Regions from separate parts of the Halomonas sp. 11-S5 genome, predicted to be linked through region 2. Evidence: predicted binding sites of a transcription regulator. Region 2 holds the regulator's gene; each other region holds the start of a gene.
What was found. Region 2 encodes sigma-54, which starts transcription at its own class of promoters, with help from an activator protein. Its sites were predicted from a motif close to TGGCACNNNNNTTGCTNT; they were not measured.

Region 1 (5,073 bases), on a different contig from region 2:
AATCTATATTTCTCCTTTATTTCCAGTGCAATAGAGTCACGTCTTTCCGGCTTCCAGTTCGCCTTGTTCTGGCGGGGTTGCACATCAGTGGTGCGTGGTGGCGTCGAAATGCACGGGGCTGTAGCACTCCTCCTGGGTGCGGCGATCCAGGTGCCGACCGTTAGCCTGCATGTACCGGGCGATGGGCTCGGCGAAACGGCCGGCGGCCTCGGGGCGCAGCACCGCGGCAGGGGCAAGCCGCTGTCGGCGGGGTCCTCTGTGAGGCGGGCGCCGCTGGCGCCTGCCAGGTCAGGCGACAAGGTGAGGGTATTGCCGCTGCGGCTCAGGGTGATGGGCGCCAGGATCTCGCAGGGCGCTCGCCCCAGCCCAGGCTCATGGCCAGCGGCAGGGGCGCAAGCATATGGGCGCCATCGAGCAGAGGGATGAAACCCAGCGTCAGGCGGGTGAGTTCCGGTGAGGGTGTGGCGGTCATGAGAGCGGCCCCTTCTGCAGGCGTTCGAGAATATCGATGACGCTGTCGGCCACCTCGGCGATCCGCTGGCCACGGTCCATGGCCAGCTTGCGCAGCATGCGATAGGCCTGATCCTCGTCGCAGTCCTGGTGCTTCATCAGCAGCCCCTTGGCCCGCTCGATGCGTTTGCGTTCGACCAGCTGGTTGCGCGCGCGATCGAGCTCCTGGCGCATCGACTGGAAGGCATCGAAGCGGGTGATGGCGACCTCGATGATCGCCTTGACCCGGCCGGGGAGCAGGCCGTCGACCACATAGGCACTGACGCCGGACTTGAGGGCCGCCTGCATGGTCTCGGGGTCGTGCTGGTCGGCGAAGAACACCACTGGGCGCGGGTTCTCGCGATTTAGCAGCGCCATGCTGTCCAGGGTGTCGCGGTCGGGGGATTCCATGTCGATGATCACCACATCGGGCTGGTGGCAGGCGACCCTCTCGTTGAGGCTCGCCGGGCTGGTCAACCGGCAGATGACCCGGTGGCCCTGGCGGGTCAGGGCTTCCTCGATCATGGCGGCGCGGACGACCTCGTCGTCGACCAGCAGGATCTTCAGGGGTGGTGGCATAGGGTGTGTCGCTCGTGGCTCGGCTTCTGATGGCAGCAGTGCTGCAAGATGCATTCCAGACTCGGCGTTACCCGTCGCACGGGGCCCGGCGGCCCTGGGTCGTGTCCGCTAGGCGGCCGATATGGTCCAAAATGGTGCAGGTGAAGCCGATGGCGCCCCTGGCATGGTGCAGGAGGCGAGGGCGCGGGGCCTGATTCCGTACCCAAGCCGCCAGGTGCCAAGGAGTAGGGGCTTGCTGGCACGGGGATTGCTTGATTCCCCCTTATCAGCGGGGAGGCACTGTGTCGCCTCCCCATCACGGCAACGACGCCCACCGCTGGATTCCCTCGGGAATCGCGGTGGGCGTCGTCGTCTGCAGTCCTGAAAGGAGGTCGAGATGCATCAGGCCCGAACCACCTGTCCCTACTGCGGCGTCGGCTGCGGCGTGCTGGCGCGGCTCGAGGGCGACCGTCTCACCGGGGTGGACGGCGACAGCGACCACCCGGCCAACTTCGGTCGGCTGTGCGTCAAGGGCTCGGCACTGCACGAGACCCTGGGCGATCACGGGCGGCTGCTACGGCCCCGGGTCGATGGCGTGGAGGTCGACTGGGATACCGCCCTCGACACCGTGGCCGAGCGGCTCCAGGCAACCCGCACCGCCCATGGCGACCAGGCCGTGGCGGCCTATCTGTCCGGGCAGCTACTCACCGAGGACTATTACGTCGCCAACAAGCTCTTCAAGGGCTTCCTCGGCACGCCGCACCTGGATACCAACTCGCGGCTGTGCATGGCCTCGGCGGTGGCGGCCCACAAGCGTGCCTTCGGTGCCGATGCCGTACCCTGCAGCTACGAGGATCTCGAGGAGGCGGAACTTGTGGTGCTGGTGGGCGCCAATCTGGCCTGGAACCACCCGGTCCTCTACCAGCGGCTGCGTACCGCCAAGAGCCGCAATCCCCTGATGCGGGTGGTGGTGATCGACCCGCGGGTCACCGACAGCTGCGAGATCGCCGACCTCTACCTGGGTGTGGCACCGGGCAGCGATGCGCGGTTGTTCAACGGCCTGCTGGCCTGGATGGCCGACCAGGGCAAGCTCGACCGGGTCTACCTGGAGAAGCACACCCAGGGGCTGGACGAGACCCTGGCCGCGGCGCGGGGGGACGATACCACGCTGGAGGCCATCGCCGCCGACTGCGATGTCGATGCGGAACGCCTGGAGACCTTCTTCTACTGGTTCGCCAGCCAGCTGCACGTGGTGACGCTCTTCTCCCAGGGCATCAACCAGTCCTCCAGCGGCACCGACAAGGCCAACGCCATCATCAATTGCCACCTGGCCGGCGGCAAGCTCGGCCTGCCCGGCGCCGGCCCCTTCTCGATCACCGGCCAGCCCAATGCCATGGGCGGCCGCGAGGTGGGCGGCCTGGCCAACCAGCTCGCCGCCCACATGGACTACCACACGCCGGGCGCCCTCGACCGGGTGACGCGCTTCTGGACCACTGACGGCCTGGTGCCGACCCTGCCCGAGGGACCGGGCCACAAGGCCGTCGAGCTGTTCGCGGCAATCGAGCGCGGCGAGCTCCGGGCCGTATGGATCATGGCCACCAACCCGGCAGTGAGCCTGCCCGATGCCAACCGCGTGCGTCGCGCCCTGGCACGTTGCCCGCTGGTGATCGTCTCCGAGTGCGTGGCCGACACCGACCTGCTGGCCTATGCCGACATCGTGTTGCCGGCCACGGGCTGGTCCGAGAAGGACGGTACCGTGACCAATTCCGAGCGGTGCATCTCGCGCCAGCGAGGCCTGCTGCCGCCGCCGGGAGAGGCTCGCCACGACTGGTGGATCATGGTCGAGGTGGCCAGGCGCCTGGGCGTCGGCGAGGCCTTCGCCTACCGGCACCCCGGCGAGATCTTCGACGAGCATGCCCGCCTGTCGGCCTTCGAGAACGCCGCCGAGAGTGCACGGCTCTTCGATATCTCGGCGCTGGCCGGCCTCGATCGTGCGGCCTACGACGCCCTGGCCCCCATCCAGTGGCCGGTGACGGCCGACGCCCCTCACGGCACCGCCCGGCTGTTCGAGGATGGCCGCTTCGCCACCCCGGATGGGCGAGCCCACTTGGTCCCGGTGCGGCCTCGCGGCCCCGAGCAGTCGCTCAGCCCGGCCCGTCCGCTGCGGCTCAATACGGGCCGAGTGCGCGACCAGTGGCACACCATGACGCGTACCGGCCGGGCTCCGCGGCTGATGAACCACCGTGCCGAACCCTTCATCGAGGTTGCACCGGAAGATGCCGCTGCCCAGGGCATCGAGGACCAGCAGCTGGCGCGGCTCTCCGGCGCCGGCGGCGACTACGTCGGCCGGGTGCGCCTCTCCCGGGCCCAGCGTCGCGGCGAGCTCTTCGTGCCCATCCACTGGACCGACCAGTTCAGCGGCACGGCTCGGACGGGAGCGCTGTTCGAGGCCCATCTCGATCCCGTCTCCGGCCAGCCGGAACTCAAGCAAGGCGCGGTCGCCCTCGCACCGCTGGCGGCCAGCTGGGAAGCGACCCTGCTGGTAGCGAACGACCTGACACTGGGTGGCGAGATCCGTGGTGATGTCGCCTACTGGGCGCGCATTCCCCTGAGCCATGCCGAGCGCTGGCAACTGGCCGGTCACCCGGGGGACGCACCGGACTGGCGGACCTGGCTGGCGGCGTATCTGCCGACCGCGCCGACGCTGTGGAGCGAGGATCCGGATGGCGGACGGTGGCGCGCCGCCGGCATCGCGGAAGGGCGCCTGCACTGGTGGCTGATGGTGGGCCCCCCCGCCGAGCTGCCCGGCCTGGCCTGGCTCACCGAGCGCTTCGCCGAAGCGGCCGGGGGCGAGGGGCTGGACGCCGGACGCCGGCGCCGGTTGCTCGCAGGTTGCGACGATGGGGCCGGCGATAGCGGTCCGCTGGTCTGCAGTTGTCACCAGGTGGGGCAGAGGGCCATCGTCGCTGCCATCCGAGAGGGGGATGCCAGCGTCGAGACGCTGGGCGCCCGACTGGCCTGCGGCACTCAATGCGGCAGCTGCATTCCCGAACTCAAATCCCTGATCGAAGAAAGTGCCGAACCACGTGCCGAAGAGGAGGGGGCCCATGCGTTCGCCAAGACGCAACCCAACACCATCGATGTCGCTTGAAGCATCGGGCATGGCGGGCAGGCTGCTGGCACGCCTCGCCCAAGGGGCAGGCCGCTGGCTCGCCGAGCGTTTCGGCAGTGCAGCGCGTCCCGCGGATGGGCCGCGGGATGGCGATTGCCGTAACGGCAGCGTCTATCTGGTGGGGGCCGGCAGCGGTGCTGCCGACCTGTTGACCCTCAAGGCCGCGCGGTTGCTGACGCAGGCCGATGCCGTGGTCTACGACCGCCTGGTCGGTGATGAGGTGCTGGCGCTGATTCCCGTCGGACGGGAGCGCTACGACGTGGGCAAGGCCCGCGGTCACCATAGCGTACCCCAGGCCGAGATCGGCGAGCTGATGGTCAGGCTGGCGCGTCAGGGCAAGTCAGTGGTGCGCCTCAAGGGCGGGGACCCGGGCGTGTTCGGGCGCATGGGGGAGGAGCTCGCCGCCCTGGGCGAAGCCGGTGTCCCGGTCGAGATCGTGCCCGGCATTACCGCCGCCTCGGCGGCCTGTGCCGCCATGGGCATCCCCCTCACCGACCGCGCCCATGCCCAGCAGTTGCGTTTCGTCACGGCCCAATGCTGCCGGGAAGACGCTGAGCCCGACTGGGCCTCGCTGGCCCGCCGGGACGAGACCCTGGTGTTCTATATGGGGCTCAGCAAGGTATCGGCGATCTGCGACGGGTTACGCGGGGCTGGGCTCCCCGACGACTGGCCGGTGATGCTGGTGGCCAATGCCAGCCTGCCCGAACAGCGCTCGCTGGTCGGGAACCTCGCGGACATGCCGGCACGGCTCGCCGCCGAACCCTTGCCCTCGCCCTGCCTTATCGTGGTGGGCAGCGTGGTGCGGATGGCGGCAACTCATCCGCTGCCGTGTGATTCGGCTCTCGAGCAGCACC
Region 2 (5,073 bases):
GCGTCGAAGTCCACCGGTTCGGCCAGCTTGAGGAAGCCGGCGATGGGGGCCTTGCAGTGGGGGTTACGGGCATGGGGAATGGCGACCCCGTGGCCGATACCGGTACTCCCCAGCCGCTCGCGCCCGATCAGCCGGCTGAAGACCTCCTGGCTGTCGAGACTGGGCGTGTTCTGGGCGATGAAGGTGCTGAAGAACTCCAGCACGCGTTTCTTGCTCCCTCCAGGCACATCGAAGAGGGTGCGCTCCGGGGGCAGGATGGCGTCCAGTGTCATGACGGAATCAGCGGGCACCGGCGCCCTGGGCGCGGGCCTGGGCCTTTTCCTTGTGCTTGACCAGTTGGCGATCGATCTTGTCGGCCAGCGCATCGATGGCCGCGTACATGTCGTTGTCCATGGCTTCGGCATGCAGTTCGGCACCGGCAGCATGCAGGGTACAGGCCGCCTGCTGGCGCTCCTTCTCCACGGAGAGGGTGACCTGCACGTTGGTGATATTGTCGTAGTGGCGCTCCACGCGGGTGAGCTTTTCTTGCACATAGTCACGCAGGGCGTCGGTCAGTTCCACATGATGGCCGGTGATGTTGACTTGCATGACACGCTCCTTGCTCTTTCGGGTTATGGGTCGATTGTAACCCTTTTTGCTGTTCTGCATAGCCCCTCGACCGAGGGGATTCGAAAGGCGCATGACCGGCGTCATTTCAACCGCTTGCGGCCACGCGAGAGGAGGAAGTCCGGGGCCTGCGGGAGCGCCTCAACGCAGCCGCTTGCGTTCGCTGGAGGAGGGGATGCCCATCGCTTCGCGGTACTTCGCGATCGTGCGCCGCGCGACGCTGATGCCGGCTTCGTCGAGCAGAGTGACCAGCTTGCTGTCGGAGAGGGGTTTGCGAGGCGGCTCGTCCTGGATCAGCTTGCGCAGGCGCGCGCGGATGGCGGTGCTGGAGTGGGCATCGCCCTCGCTGCCGCTGCCCCCCACCTGGCTGGAAAAGAAGTACTTGAGCTCGAACATTCCGCGCGGGGTGTGGATGAACTTCTGGGTGGTGACCCGCGAGATAGTCGATTCGTGCATCTCCACGACCTGGGCGATGTCGGCCAGGATCAGCGGCTTCATCGACTCCTCGCCGCGCTCCAGGAAGTCGAGCTGGCGCACCATGATCTCGCGGCCCACGCGCAGCAGGGTGTCGTTGCGGCTGGAGAGGCTCTTCATCAGCCAGCGCGCCTCCTGCAGGTGGTCCTTGAGGAACTGGTTGTCCTCGCTCTTGTCGGCCCGTCGGATCAACGCGGCATAGTCGGGCTGGATGCGCAGCCGCGGCATGGCCTCCGGGTTGAGTTCCACCTGCCAGCCATCGCGGGTGTGGCGGGCGATGAGGTCGGGGATGACATAGGCGCCATCGCTATCGGAGAAGGCGCTGCCGGGGCGCGGGTCCAGGGAGCGCACCCGCTTGATCACCGTGTTCAGGGCGTCGTCGTCGAGGCCGAGCCGGCGCTTGAGCAGGCGGCGATCGTCGCCGGCGAGCGCCTCTAGGAACTGGCGGATCAGGCGGCGGGCCTGCGGCAGCAGCGGGGTGGTGTCGGGCAGGGCAGCCAGCTGCAGCATCAGGCACTCGCGCAGGTCGCGGGCGAAGACCCCCGTGGGCTCGAACTGCTGCAGGCGCAGCAGCACCTGCTCGACTTCGCGGGTCTTGAGGCCGTCGAGGCCCTGGGCCCTGAGGCCGTCACGGATATCCTCCAGGGGCTGGGTCAGGTAGCCGTCGCCGTTGACGCCGTCGATCAGGCTTTCGGCGATGTGCAGCTGGCGTGCGTCCAGGTCGGTCATGGCCAGCTGCCAGGCCAGGTGGCCCTGGAGGCTCTGGCCCGATGCCTGGCGCTCGAAGTCCGGGCCCTCGCCACTGCCGCCGGTGGGCGCGGTGCCGAGGTCCTGGTAGGTGTCGGACCAGTCGCTGTCGGTGCTGAGTTCGTCGGGGATCTCGCTGGCCCACTCCTCGTCGGTCGCCTCGCTCACCGCCTGCTCGCCGAAGTCATCCTCGACCTCGAGCATCGGGTTGGATTCCAGCGCCTGCTGGATCTCCTGGCGCAGGTCCAGGGTCGAGAGCTGCAGCAGCGCGATGGCCTGCTGCAGCTGGGGGGTCATGGTCAGCTGGGTACCGACACGCAGTTGCAGGGACGCCTTCATGGCCATGAGACGAGTGCCCTCGACTTGCCGAAAACCCCAACCCTAGCCGCTGGTCGGGGGGCTTGCAAGCGCAAAAAATGCAACAATCGTGCCATGCGCAATCTTCATGCCGTCGCGGAATAACGACAGATATATCAGGTGACTGTGGTCAGAGACGGAAGTCCTCGCCCAGGTAGACCTCGCGGACCCGCTGGTCGGCGAGGATCGTTTCAGGATCTCCATTGGCGATGATGCGCCCGTCACCGACGATGTAGGCGGTATCGCAGATGTCCAGGGTATCGCGGACGTTGTGGTCAGTGATCAGCACCCCGATGCCGCGGGCCTTGAGCTGGCGGATGATGCCCTTGATCTCGCCCACCGAGATGGGATCGACCCCGGCGAAGGGTTCGTCGAGCAGGATGAAGGCGGGCTCCGTCGCCAGCGCACGGGCGATCTCGACCCGGCGGCGTTCGCCCCCGGAAAGGCTCATGCCGAGGTTGTCGCGGATATGCGTCACGTGGAAGTCCTCGAGCAGCTGCTCGAGATGGTCCCTGCGAGCGGCGCGGTCGAGCTCCTTGCGGGTCTCGAGGATCGCCATGATGTTGTCGGCGACCGACAGCTTGCGAAAGATCGAGGCCTCCTGGGGCAGGTAGCCGATGCCGGCCCGTGCCCGCTCGTGCATGGCCGCCGTGGAGAGGTCGAGGTCGTCGATACGGACTTCCCCGGCGTCGGCCCGCACCAGTCCGACGATCATGTAGAACGAGGTGGTCTTGCCGGCCCCGTTGGGGCCGAGCAGCCCGACGATCCGGCCCTGCTCGATGGAAAGGCTGATGTCCTGCACCACCCGGCGTCGCTTGTAGCTCTTGGCCAGATGGAGGGCGCTCAGGGTCTTCATCACTGGCCGTCCTGCTGCTCGGGTTCCAGGGTCATGCGTACGCGCTGGCGTTCATTAACGCCCTCGGCCTCGGCGCGCGCCTGGACCACGCGACGGTCGAGGAAGTATTCCAGGTAGCCGCCGTCGAAGGTATCGCCGCTCTGATGCAGCTCGGCCCGGTCGATCAGCTCGATGCGGCGCTCGGCGACATGGTAGACGATGGTGCGCCCCCAGCCGCGGACCAGAGGCTCGTCCGGGGCGGGCTTCTGCTCGATGTAGGCGCGTTCGCCGGTGGCGGTGGCGCGAGCCAGTTGGCCCTGGTCGTTGCGCTGGATCTCCACCCGGGCGCCGGTCAGCTGCATGCTGCCCTGGCGGATGTCCACGTCGCCGGTGTAGACGGCGGTACCGGCACGATCATCGAGGTCGAGACGGTCGGCCGTCACCTCGACCGGGGCGCTGGCATCGCCCTCCAGGGCCAGGGTTGGTGCACTGCCCATCAGCAAGCCGACCATAGCAAGGGTCAGCAAGGGGGCTAAGGGGGGGGGCGTCATGACTCGGGCTCCTCGCGGGTGTCGGGCGGATGGTGGCCGCGTACATTGTCGGTCAGCCGGGCGCGGTTGTCATGGATCCAGGCGTCGAAGTGCTCGCCACGCATCCGCTGGGGCGGCTGGCGCAGCTGGGCCGGGGTGTCGCTCCAGGCATGGCCGCTGTCGGCGTCGAAGTGGAGCACCTCGGTGTCGAGCTGCCAGCGCTCGGCGGGGGCCAGGAGTCGTGCATTGCCGGAGAGGGTCAGTGGGTTGCCGCCCGTCCCCAGGGTGCCGCGCTCTCCGCTGGCCAGCCAGACCCGTCCCGAGTCGTCCAGCAGCCGTCCCTGCGGCTGCTCCAGACGGGTGACGTCGTCATGCGGGGTGTGGGTCAGGCGCGGCGAGTCGAGCCGCTGGTGGGGGCGTCCTTGGGCATCGAAGCGGGTCAGCCTGGCGTCTTCCAGGTAGTAGTCCGGCTCGCCGGCCTCGCCCCCCGGCACGGGGCCGGGGAGCGGGGTGTCGCGCAGGTCGAGCAGCGCCAGTCCGCCGCCCAGGGCGAGCAGCAGCAGCAACAGGCCGGTGCGAAAGCCAGGGCGCGGCAAGCGCATGGCTCAGGTCGTGCCGTGCAGGTAGGTGTCGAGTACGGCGTCCCAGTGCCCCTGGGCCTGGAGCAGGGTGTCGCAGATCTCGCGCACGGCGCCATGGCCACCCACGGCTTCGGTAACCCAGTCGGCATGCTGGCGGATATAGGCCGGCGCGCCAGGCACGCTGATGCCGACTCCGGCGCGTCGGATGGCGGCCACATCAGGCATGTCGTCGCCGCAGTAGGCGACCTGCTCGAGCTCCAGCCCCAGGCCGCGGCACAGCTCGCGCAGCACGCTGAGCTTCTTCTCGGCCCCCTGGAAGACATGCTTGACGCCCAGCGCGGCGGCACGCTGGTTGACCATCGGCGAATCGCGGCCGGTGATCAGCGCCACCACGATGCCGGCACGCTGCGCCAGCTTGATGCCATGGCCATCGTGGGTGTGGAAGGCCTTGATCTCGACGCCATCGGCCTGGAAGTAGAGGCGTCCATCGGTGAGTACGCCGTCCACGTCCAGGGCGAGCAGGCGGACGCGGCGCAGGCGGTCGATGAGTTGGCTGTCGAGCGGAGGGGAATCGAGGCTCATGGTGTCTCCAGCAGTCTGGGGCTTGGGGTGGGCGTAAAGGGCGTCAGATGACGCCGCTGGCGAGCAGATCATGCATGTGCAGGGCGCCGACCGGGCGGCCGTCGGCATCGACCACGGCCAGCGCCGAGATGCGGTTGTCCTCCATGATGCGTACCGCCTCGGCGGCCAGGGTGTCCGGGGCGATGCGCTTGCCGGGCCGGGTCATGACATCGTCGACGGTGAGGCCCGAGAGGTCACTGTGCTGGTCGAGGGTACGGCGTAGGTCGCCGTCGGTGTAGACCCCGGCCAGGCGTCCGTCGGCGTCGACCACGCAGGTGAAGCCCAGCCCCTGGCGGGTGATCTCCAGCAGGGCATCACGCAG
Region 3 (5,073 bases), on a different contig from region 2:
GGCGATCCGAGCCGAGGTGGCGCGCACCCTCGACAGCTTCGGCCACGGGCCCGGGCATGTCTTCAACCTGGGGCACGGCATCAACCAGTTCACCGACCCGGACCATGTCACGGCCTTCATGGACGCCCTGCATGACCTGAGCCCGGCCTATCACCGCAACATCGCCCATGGCTGACTGGCTCTACCGGCTGGCCGCCGGGGAGGATAGGCGCTGGCGCCGCCGCTGGGCGCTGCTGGCCTGCCTGGCGGTGTTGGTGATCGCCTGGGGCAGCCTGGCGCCCAGCAGCGAGCTGCCCGAGACGCTGCCCTGGGACAAGGCCAGTCACTTCATCGGCTATGCCGGCCTGGCGGGCCTGATCGGGCTCGCCGGCGTCCGTCTGCCGCTGGCCTTCCTGGCCGCGCTGCTGCTGGGCATCGTCATCGAGTTTGCCCAGCTCCCGGTGCCCGGCCGCAGCGGCGGCGACGGAGCGGACATCCTGGCCAACGGCCTGGGCGCCGCCTCGGCGGCACTGGGGCTGCATGCCTTTCGTCGGGTCTGCCTGCGCCGTCCGCCTCGGGGCATGCCGCGCCACTAGAGGCGCGGCTCCCGGCTGGCGTCGGGCTCTGCCTGGCCGCCGGTCGCCAGGTCCAGGGTCGGCTCGCTGGCGGTGCGCTGGGGGCGGTGGCGTTCGGCAGGGCGCGTCACCCGGGCGCGGCCCAGCACGCTCTCCTCCTCGGGTGCGCTCCTGCTCGCCGCGCTGGTCCAGGCGGCCTCGTGGTCATGCACCGCCGGGCGCCGCTCCCAGGAGCGGGTGACCACGGCGCCGGGGGCGAAGCCGGGGCGCTGTGCGCCCAGGTGGTGGGGCAGCAGCCACAGCTCGGCCAGCAGGCGCAGGGCCACGGCGGCGAGCAGCCAGGTACCCCCGGCCAGGGCCAGGGTCGGCCAGGCGGAGGCCCAGTCGACGGGGGCGAGCCAGGGCGTGCGGGGAGCCAGCCACAGGGCCGCTCCGGCCAGCAGGCCGAGCTGCAGCAGCAGGTGGCAGGTCAGCAGGGTGGTGCGGGCCAGCGGCCGGCGAGGAAACAGGAACTGTCGCATCGGGGTCCTCCCGGGGAATGCACATCGTGGTGATGAGTCGCGCCGACGTCCTTGCCGGCCAGGGCAGGATGCTACCCCAGATCCCGCCGCCCTGCAGTCATTGCGTATCGCCAGGTTGACCAACGGGAGTGCGCTTGCCAATGTGGAACGAGAGGCGGAAGTGGCTGTCCCGTCGGGAGGACTTCCGCCAACTCACCAGCATCAAGGAGCGGCTATGACAACCTATATCGTGGTGGCTGATGCGGCGCGGGCTCGGCTGTTCACCCGCAATGGACTCAAGGTCAGCGAGAAGGACAGCCTCCTCCATGCCGAGGGTCGCATGCACGAGGGGGACCTGGTGACGGACAGCGGTGGCGATGTCCATGAGTCGACCTCGACGACGGCGCGCAGCGCCGGCGGGGAGAATGTCGCGACCCAGCACCACGAGGAGATCTTCGCCCGCGAGGTCGCCGAGCGGCTCTATCGCGCCCGTGTCGACAACACCATGGAGAAGCTGATCCTGGTCGCACCGCCGCGCTTCCTCGGCCAGTTACGGGAGAAGGTCGATGGCCCCACCGCCAAGCTGGTGATCCACACCCTGGCCAAGGATCTCACCAAGGCCTCCCTCGCCGATATCCAGGAGGCCGTCAGCGACCTCCGCTAGCCTCTCGCTGACGCCTTCCCCGCGGCCCGGCTCTGTCGCCGGGCCGCGTCGCGTCAGGGCACCTGGGGCAGAGCGATCTGGTCGCTGCGACGGATGCCTTCGGTCATCTGCCGACACAGCTTGAGGAACTCGCGCATGCCGGTGGCCAGGTACTTGTGGCGATGCCAGATGAAGGTGAACTGGCGACTCAGGTCCAGCTCCGGGGTGGCGATGGGCACCAGGCTGCCGCGGCGGAAGGCGTCGCGCAGGGCCAGTTTCGAGACGCAGCCGATGCCGAGCCCCGATTCCACCGCCCGCTTGATGCCCTCGGTATGCTCCAGTTCCAGCAGGATGTTGAAACGCCCGCGGCGGTGACGTGCCGCCTGCTCCAGGGTCAGCCGGGTGCCGGAGCCCTGCTCGCGCATGATCCAGGCCTCGCGCAGCAGACGGTCCAGCTCCACCGGACCCGCGGTGGCGAGCGGATGACGGGGCGAGCAGAACACCGCCAGCTCATCCTCCACCCAGGGCTGGGTGATCACGTCCTCCTCCTCGCACTGCCCCTCGATCAGCCCCAGGTCGAGCCCGTGCTGGCGAACGCTGTCGATGATGGTCCGGGTGTTGCGCACCGAGAGGCGCACCCGGCTGCCCGGATGGCGCTGCATGAAGTCGCTGATCAGCAGGGTGGCCAGGTAGTTGCCGATGGTCAGGGTGGCGCCCACGTCCAGGGTGCCGATGCCCTGCTGGCCACGCAGCAGCTCCTCCACCTCCTCGGCGCGGTCGAGCAAGGCCACCGCCTTGGGCAGCAGCTGGAAGCCCAGGGCATTGAGCTTCAGGCGCTTGCCGATGCGATCGAGCAGCCGGCAGTCGAACTGCCGCTCCAGCTCGGCGAGGGCGGTACTGGTCGCCGACTGAGAGAGCGCCAGGATGCGGGCCGCCCGGGAGACGCTCTCGTGCTGGGCGACGGTGACGAAGACTTCCAGCTGGCGCAGGGTGTAACGCATGACACTCCTCGGCGGTTTGATATCTAGAGCTGATATCTACAGTATAGATAAGTGTTATCCATACAATCCATTTAACAGATAATGCCTCGTCTCTTAGAATTGCACTCAAAGATTGGCTGTCTTATCTATTCGTTTATGGAATATCTAGGAGTCGGCATGAGCAAGTTTGCGCTTGAGGACGTTCTGAGTGTGCACCACTGGAACGATACCCTGTTCAGTTTCCGGACCACCCGCGAGCGCAGCCTACGCTTCAAGAACGGCCAGTTCGTGATGATCGGCCTCGAGGTGAACGGCAAGCCGCTGATGCGGGCCTACTCCATCGCCAGCCCCAACTACGAGGACCACCTGGAGTTCTTCAGCATCAAGGTGCCCGACGGTCCCCTGACCTCGCGCCTCCAGCACCTCAAGGTGGGGGACCAGATCATGGTCAGCCGCAAGCCCACCGGCACCCTGGTCACCGACGACCTGCTGCCGGGGCGCAACCTCTACCTGCTTTCCACCGGCACCGGCCTGGCGCCGTTCATGGGCCTGATCCAGGACCCGGAAGTCTACGAGCGCTTCGAGAAGGTGGTGCTGGTGCACGGTGTGCGCAACGTCAGCGAGCTGGCCTATGCCGACTTCATCCAGAAGGATCTGCCCGCCCACGAGTACCTCGGCGAAGAGATCAGCGAGAAGCTGGTCTACTACCCCACCGTGACCCGCGAGACCTTCCACACCATGGGGCGGCTGACCGATCATATCCGCAGCGGAAAGCTGGCCGAGGACACCGGCCTGCCGACCATCGATCCCAAGCAGGATCGCGCCATGATCTGCGGCAGCCCGGCGATGCTCGATGACACCAGCCACCTGCTTGACGAGCTCGGCTTCACCATCTCGCCGCGCATGGGCGAGCCCGGCGACTATGTCATCGAGCGGGCGTTCGTCGAGAAATAAGCTGGAAGCTTGAAGAGCGCCGCTACGCGGCTGGAAGCTGGAAGAGAAAACCCCGTGGCCTGGCCACGGGGTTTTTCAGTATGCGGTGGTGGATCGTACGCTGACCGACTTCGAGCTTCGAGCTTCGAGCTTCGAGCTTCGAGCTTCGAGCTTCGAGCTTCGAGCTTCGAGCTTTAGACCGCATCCTTTCCGGTCTCGCCGGTACGAATACGGAGCACCTGCTCCAGGGCGGTGACGAAGATCTTGCCATCGCCGATCTTGCCGGTATTCGCGACCTGGGTGATGGCATCGATCACCTTCTCGGCCATCTCGTCGTCCACGGCCACCTCGAGCTTCACCTTGGGCAGGAAGTCGACCACGTACTCGGCGCCGCGATAGAGCTCGGTGTGGCCCTTCTGGCGACCGAACCCCTTGACCTCGGTGACGGTGATGCCCTGGACACCGATCTCGGAGAGCGACTCCCGTACGTCGTCGAGCTTGAACGGCTTGATGATGGCGGTCACCAGTTTCATGGTCTTGATCCTCGTTGTGTCCGTTGGTCGGTGGCGCTGTCCGCCACCCCTGCTGCATTCATTGTGCCAGAGCATACACCCGCTGCGGGAGGAATAAAAAAGGCCCCCCGAAGGGGGCCAGAAGGAGCACGCCAGCTCACTCGGGGGCCTGCCTCACTTCTTGGAAGCACTGAACTCGGGGTAGGCTTCCAGGCCGCACTCGGTCAGGTCGACGCCTTCGTACTCTTCTTCCTCGGTGACCCGGATGCCCATCACGGCCTTGAGGATCAGCCAGACGATCAGGCTGGCCACGAACACCCAGGTGAAGATGCCGAGGATGCCGATGATCTGGGGGCCGAAGCCGGCCTCGGCGTTGGTAAACGGGACCGCCAGCACGCCCCAGATGCCCACCACGCCGTGGGCGGAGATGGCACCCACCGGGTCGTCCAGCTTGAGCTTGTCGAGGACGACGATCGAGCTGACGACCAGCAGGCCGCCCACGATACCGATCAGCACGGCACCCAGAGCGCTGGGTGACAGCGGGTCGGCAGTGATCGCCACCAGGCCGGCGATGGCACCGTTCAGGGCCATGGTCAGGTCGGCCTTGCGGAACCACAGCTTGGCCAGGATCAGGGCGGCGATCACGCCCCCGGCGGCGGCCGTGTTGGTGTTGACGAACACCTGGGCCACGTTGTTGGCGGAGGCGACGTCGGACATCTTCAGCTCGGAGCCGCCGTTGAAGCCGAACCAGCCCATCCACAGGATGAAGGTACCCAGGGTGGCCAGCGGCAAGTTGGCGCCGGGGATGGCGAAGATGCTGCCGTCCTTGCCGTACTTGCCCTTGCGCGGGCCGAGCACCAGTACGCCAGCCATAGCCGCGGCGGCACCGGCCAGGTGCACGATGCCAGAGCCAGCGTAGTCGGAGTAGCCGATCTCGGCCAGCCAGCCGCC
Region 4 (5,073 bases), on a different contig from region 2:
TTCAGTGCATAGCGCGGGTTGTTGACCGGCACCACCAGCTGCGGGCCGGCCTGGACGGCAATCTCGCGGTCGACGTTGGCGGTGGTCACGCCGACCCTGGCCGGTGCTTCCACCAGATAGCCGATCTCCTCGAGGAAGGCACGGTAGGCGGCCATGTCGCGAATCGGGCCGGGGTGCTCGCGATGCCAGGCATCGAGCTTCTCCTGCAGGCGATCGCGCTCGGCGAGCAGTTCGCGGTTCTGGGGGGTCAAATCATGGAAGAGCGCGTCGACGCCGGCCCAGAAGGCCTCGGGGTCGACACCGGTGCCCGGCAGGGCCTGTTCGTTGATGAAACGGTCCAGCTCGGCGGCCACCTGAAGGCGATGGCGAGTGATGCGTTGGGTCATGGGTCGTACTCCTCATGCTTGGCTGCTCGGTGCCCCCTGGCACCGACCGGCCGGACAGGGAAAGATGACGGTGTAGCGTCGATTTTGTGGAAAATACTTCCACATGTAAACCTATACCTGCCGCTTACCGCCCGTGGCTCGCATATGATGATGAGGCCGGCCGGCCACCGAGGCATTGCTGGCCGGGCCGGCGGCTTGGCGCTAGCATGAACGGGCATTGCGGAGAAACCGATGAGCGACTTCACCCCGTTGCAGGCCCTCGGGCCACTCGCCCCGGCAGACCTGTCCGGCCGAGACCTCGAGCGCTACCTGGGCCACTACGGCCTGGCACCCCTGCTTGCCGAGCATGTGGGCCTCTACGTGGGCTACCTGGAGGCCGGTGACTTCCGCCTCTGGACCCAGGTCTGGAGTCCCGAGGCGCCCATCGGCACGGCCTTCGTGGTGCACGGTTACTTCGACCATCTCGGCCTCTACTGCCACCTGCTGGAGTGCCTGCTCGCGCGGGGCTGGCGGGTCGTGCTCTGGGACCTGCCCGGCCATGGCCTCTCCAGCGGCCGCCGTGCCTCCATCGACGATTTCAATGACTATGGCAGCTGCCTGCACCACCTGCAGCAACATCTCGAGGACGAGGGACTGGCCCCCCGGCCCTGGCTGGGCATCGGCCAGAGCACCGGGGCGGCGATCCTCGCCACCGACGCCCTGACCCGCGGCGACGACGGCGCCTGGTCGGGACTGGCGCTGCTGGCGCCGCTGGTACGCCCCTGGGGCTGGAACCAGTCGAGCTGGCTGCACCGCCTGGTGGGGCCCTTCGTGGAATCGATCCCGCGCAAGTTCCGCGCCAACTCCACGGATGCCGACTTCGCCGACTTCCTGCGCGAGGGCGACCCCCTCCAGACCGACCGCCTGGCGATGGACTGGGTGGGGGCCATGCGCCGCTGGATGCCGCAGCTGCTGGCACTGCCACCGAGCCCGGTTCCCACCCTGATCCTGCAGGGTGAGCAGGACCTGACCGTGGACTGGGAGTGGAACCTCGAGGTGCTGGCGCGCAAGTTCCCCGGCGCCGAGATCCATCGCCACCCCGAGGCCCGTCACCACCTGGTCAACGAGGCCGAGCCGATTCGCCGCGAGCTGTTCACGGTCCTCGACCGCTTCATTGCCAGACTGGAGCCGACCGACACCCCGCCCCGGGAGACGATCTCACCATGAAACCCCACCTGCCTTTGCTGCTGGCGACCCTGCTGCTCGCCGGCTGTGCCGCTGCGCCGGAGCAGCCGACCACGCTGCGCCAGGCCCTGTTCGGGCTCGGCGAGCGCGCCGCCAAGCGGCTCACGGCGACGCCGCCCATGCCCAGACCGGCGGTCGACCAGGTCCTGCTGCTGGCCAGGCCGGACGTCGACCGCCGCCTGGGGCTCGGCGAAGAACGCGTGCTCGAGAGCCTGACCCGCGCCCTGCTGGCGGTTCCCGACGGCCCTCAGGTGCTGGCGTGGCGCGATGCCATGGCCGAGGGGGGCGGCGACAACCACTGGCGCCTGAACAGCCGCCTCGAGGCCGACGGCCCCCGGCTGCAGCTCTCCGACCGCGAGTTGCTGCCCTATCGCCTGAGCCTGGAACTGCGACGCGCGGGGAGCGACGCGCCGGCGTGGCGCAGCGAGATCAGCGGGGCCCTGGACGCTACCGCCCTCTGAGCGCGGGCTGGCCCTCAGCCCTTGAGCAGACGATCGAGCTGGCGGTAGCCGATCGCCTCGATCAGTTGGTCACGCCCGGGACGCGCCTCGTCGGCCAGGTCGGCGAGGGTCAGGGCCACCCGCAGGACCCGGTGGTAGGCCCGGGCCGACAGCTTGAGCCGCTCCAGCACGCTGGCCAGCCAGGCGCGATCCGCCGCCTGCAGGGCGCAGGCCTCCTCCAGGGCCTGCCCGGCCAGCCGCGCATTCAGCGCGCCGCGAGCCGCCTGACGTGCCCGGGCCGCCAGCACCCGCTCGCGCACCACCGCCGAGGACTCCCCCGCTTCGCGGGAGGTGAGCTTCTCCGGCGAGAGCGCCGGGACTTCCACCTGCAGGTCGATGCGGTCGAGCAGCGGCCCCGACAGGCGCGTCTGGTAGCGTTGGATCTGCGCGGCCGTGCAGTGGCAGGCCTGGCGAGGGTCACCCAGGTGGCCGCAGGGGCAGGGATTCATGGCCGCCACCAGCTGGAAGCCGGCCGGGTAACGGCGCTCGTGGCTGGCCCGGGCGATATGGATCTGTCCCGACTCCATAGGCTCGCGCATCACCTCCAGCACGTGTCGCGAGAACTCCGGCAGCTCGTCGAGAAACAGCACCCCGTGATGGGCCAGGGAAATCTCGCCGGGCCGCGGCTTCGAACCACCGCCCACCAGGGCCACGGCACTGGCGGTATGGTGCGGGGCGCGGAAGGGGCGCACACCCCACTGTTCGGCATGCGAACGCCCACTGACCGAGCGGATCGCCGCCACCTCGAGGGCCTCCGACTCGGAAAGCGGCGGCAGGATCCCCGGCAAGCGGCTGGCCAGCATGGTCTTGCCGGTGCCGGGCGGCCCGGCGAACAACAGGTTGTGCCCGCCGGCGGCGGCCACCTCCAGGGCGCGCCGTGCCTGATGCTGGCCACGCACCTCCGCCAGGTCAGGGCCCGCCTCGAGTGACGGGACGATACTCGGTGACCGATGGGGTGCGATGGGCGTCTGACCCAGCAGGTGAGCCACCACCTCCAGCAGGTGATCCGCCGGCAACACCTCGAGATCGCCGGCCAGGGCCGCCTCGTCGGCATTGGCCCGCGGCACGATCAGTCGCCGACCGGCGCGACGCGTCGCCATGGCCAGCGGCAGGACGCCGGTCACCGGGCGCAGCCGGCCGTCCAGGGCCAGCTCGCCGGCGCACTCGACATCCGCCAGCGCCTCGGGCGGTACCTGGCCAGACGCCACCAGCAGGCCCAGGGCGATGGGCAGGTCGAAGCGGCCCCCCTCCTTGGGCAGGTCGGCAGGCGCCAGGTTGAGGGTGATGCGCCTCAGCGGGAAGTCGAAGCCGGCATTCACCAAGGCACTGCGCACCCGCTCGCGGCTCTCCTTGACGGCGGCTTCCGGCAGCCCCACCAGGGTCATGCCGGGCAACCCATTGGCCAGGTGCACCTCGACCAGCACCTCGGGCGCCTCGAGCCCGAGGCCGGCCCGGGTGTGGATGATTGCCAGCGTCATCGGCGATCCCTCGCAGCCTATCTACCCTCAGGCTAGCCCAGGCCAGCCGGATGCGCCCGGCACCGGCCGGGGATCAGCGTTCGGTCTCACCGGCGCCGGCATCCTCCTCGGGGCTCGACTCCTCCGGCAGCGCGGCCGGAGGCTCGCTAGGCGCCGCCTCCTGCGAGGCGTTGCCGTCCAGCGCCGCCTCAAGGGCCGCTACCTGCGTCTCCAGCGCCTCGACCCGCGCCCGGGTGCGCTGCATCACGTCCATCAGGATGTCGAAATCCTCCCGCGAGACCAGCTCCAGGCGATCGAAGGCGCCCTTCACCACCTGCTGAATGCCCTTCTGCACCTCTTCCGGAGCCTGAGAAGCGCCCTGCAGGCGGTCGCCGATCTGCTGGGCCAGGCGGCTGATACGATCATGGCTCACCATGGTGTCTCTCCTCAATCGTGATGGGATGCCTGCCCACAGGATACGCAAGCCCCCCGCCCGGCGCATTCCCCGCCGGCGCCCTGTTATGGGGCATGAGTACCACGACAAGGCACCACAAGAGTGCAGCCGCGGTGGCGGCGAGGTTCACCTCACCGGGAAGCCGCTTCGCACATCGCCTCATCTCACTGATATAAAAACCATATTCCGTAATGTGGCACGGTTTACGCTTGAGCAGGACAGCCACCCATCGCACGGCATCAGGCCGCCGACATCCAGCAGGGGAGATCCGGGATGAAGCTGATTACTGCCATCATCAAACCGTTCAAGCTCGACGACGTGCGCGAGTCACTCGCCGACAACGGCGTCCAGGGCATCACCGTCACCGAGGTCAAGGGCTTCGGGCGCCAGAAGGGCCACACCGAGCTCTATCGCGGTGCAGAGTACGTCGTCGACTTTCTGCCCAAGGTGAAGGTCGAGGTCGCGGTAGACGATTCACGGCTGGAGGCGGTGCTCGATGCCATCTGCAGCGCGGCCAACAGCGGCAAGATCGGCGACGGCAAGGTCTTCGTCACGCCGCTGGAGGACGTCATCCGCATCCGCACCGGTGAGCGCGGCGCCGATGCCGTCTGACCGACGCCTCCCTTACCCTTCCTGACGTGGAGAGACCCCATGGTCGAATTACCGGAGCTGAGCTACGCGCTCGATACCTTCTACTTCCTGATCTGCGGCGTCCTGGTGATGTGGATGGCCGCCGGCTTCTCGATGCTCGAGGCGGGCCTGGTACGCTCCAAGAACACCGCCGAGATCCTCACCAAGAACATCGCGCTGTTCGCCATCGCCTGCACCATGTACCTGCTGGTGGGCTACTACCTGATGTACTCCAGCGGCGCGGGCGGCGTCCTGCCGAGTCTCGGCATGCTGATCGGTAGCGAGAACGGCGTCGATGCAGTGCTGGCCGGCGGTGACGACGCTCCCTACTATTCGATGCGCTCGGACTTCTTCTTCCAGGTGGTGTTCGTGGCCACCGCCATGTCCATCGTCTCCGGTGCCGTGGCCGAGCGCATGAAGCT

Region 1: a site for sigma-54 is predicted at 1,305-1,322, ahead of OP497_RS06930 (nitrate reductase). Genes of this name have one in related genera too.
Region 3: a site for sigma-54 is predicted at 4,195-4,212, ahead of glnK (P-II family nitrogen regulator). Genes of this name have one in related genera too.
Region 4: a site for sigma-54 is predicted at 4,216-4,233, ahead of OP497_RS05745 (P-II family nitrogen regulator). Genes of this name have one in related genera too.

Annotation. Positions count from the first base shown of each region.
Region 1 is NZ_JARANW010000006.1:97,595-102,667, reverse strand. It holds gene OP497_RS06940 (hypothetical protein) at 323-472, opposite strand; gene OP497_RS06935 (ANTAR domain-containing protein) at 469-1,068, opposite strand; gene OP497_RS06930 (nitrate reductase) at 1,445-4,198, shown strand; gene cobA (uroporphyrinogen-III C-methyltransferase) at 4,155-5,073, shown strand, end outside.
Region 2 is NZ_JARANW010000003.1:182,252-187,324, forward strand. It holds gene OP497_RS03880 (PTS sugar transporter subunit IIA) at 1-272, opposite strand, end outside; gene raiA (ribosome-associated translation inhibitor RaiA) at 280-588, opposite strand; gene OP497_RS03890 (RNA polymerase factor sigma-54) at 748-2,172, opposite strand; gene lptB (LPS export ABC transporter ATP-binding protein) at 2,315-3,040, opposite strand; gene lptA (lipopolysaccharide transport periplasmic protein LptA) at 3,040-3,570, opposite strand; gene lptC (LPS export ABC transporter periplasmic protein LptC) at 3,567-4,151, opposite strand; gene OP497_RS03910 (HAD hydrolase family protein) at 4,155-4,712, opposite strand; gene OP497_RS03915 (KpsF/GutQ family sugar-phosphate isomerase) at 4,756-5,073, opposite strand, start outside.
Region 3 is NZ_JARANW010000005.1:68,753-73,825, reverse strand. It holds gene hemE (uroporphyrinogen decarboxylase) at 1-175, shown strand, start outside; gene OP497_RS05780 (VanZ family protein) at 168-575, shown strand; gene OP497_RS05775 (hypothetical protein) at 572-1,075, opposite strand; gene OP497_RS05770 (host attachment protein) at 1,290-1,718, shown strand; gene OP497_RS05765 (LysR family transcriptional regulator) at 1,772-2,698, opposite strand; gene OP497_RS05760 (ferredoxin--NADP reductase) at 2,855-3,631, shown strand; gene glnK (P-II family nitrogen regulator) at 3,805-4,143, opposite strand; gene OP497_RS05750 (ammonium transporter) at 4,297-5,073, opposite strand, start outside.
Region 4 is NZ_JARANW010000005.1:63,607-68,679, forward strand. It holds gene OP497_RS05720 (malate synthase G) at 1-386, opposite strand, end outside; gene OP497_RS05725 (alpha/beta hydrolase) at 618-1,592, shown strand; gene OP497_RS05730 (hypothetical protein) at 1,589-2,071, shown strand; gene OP497_RS05735 (YifB family Mg chelatase-like AAA ATPase) at 2,086-3,588, opposite strand; gene OP497_RS05740 (accessory factor UbiK family protein) at 3,662-4,003, opposite strand; gene OP497_RS05745 (P-II family nitrogen regulator) at 4,295-4,633, shown strand; gene OP497_RS05750 (ammonium transporter) at 4,673-5,073, shown strand, end outside.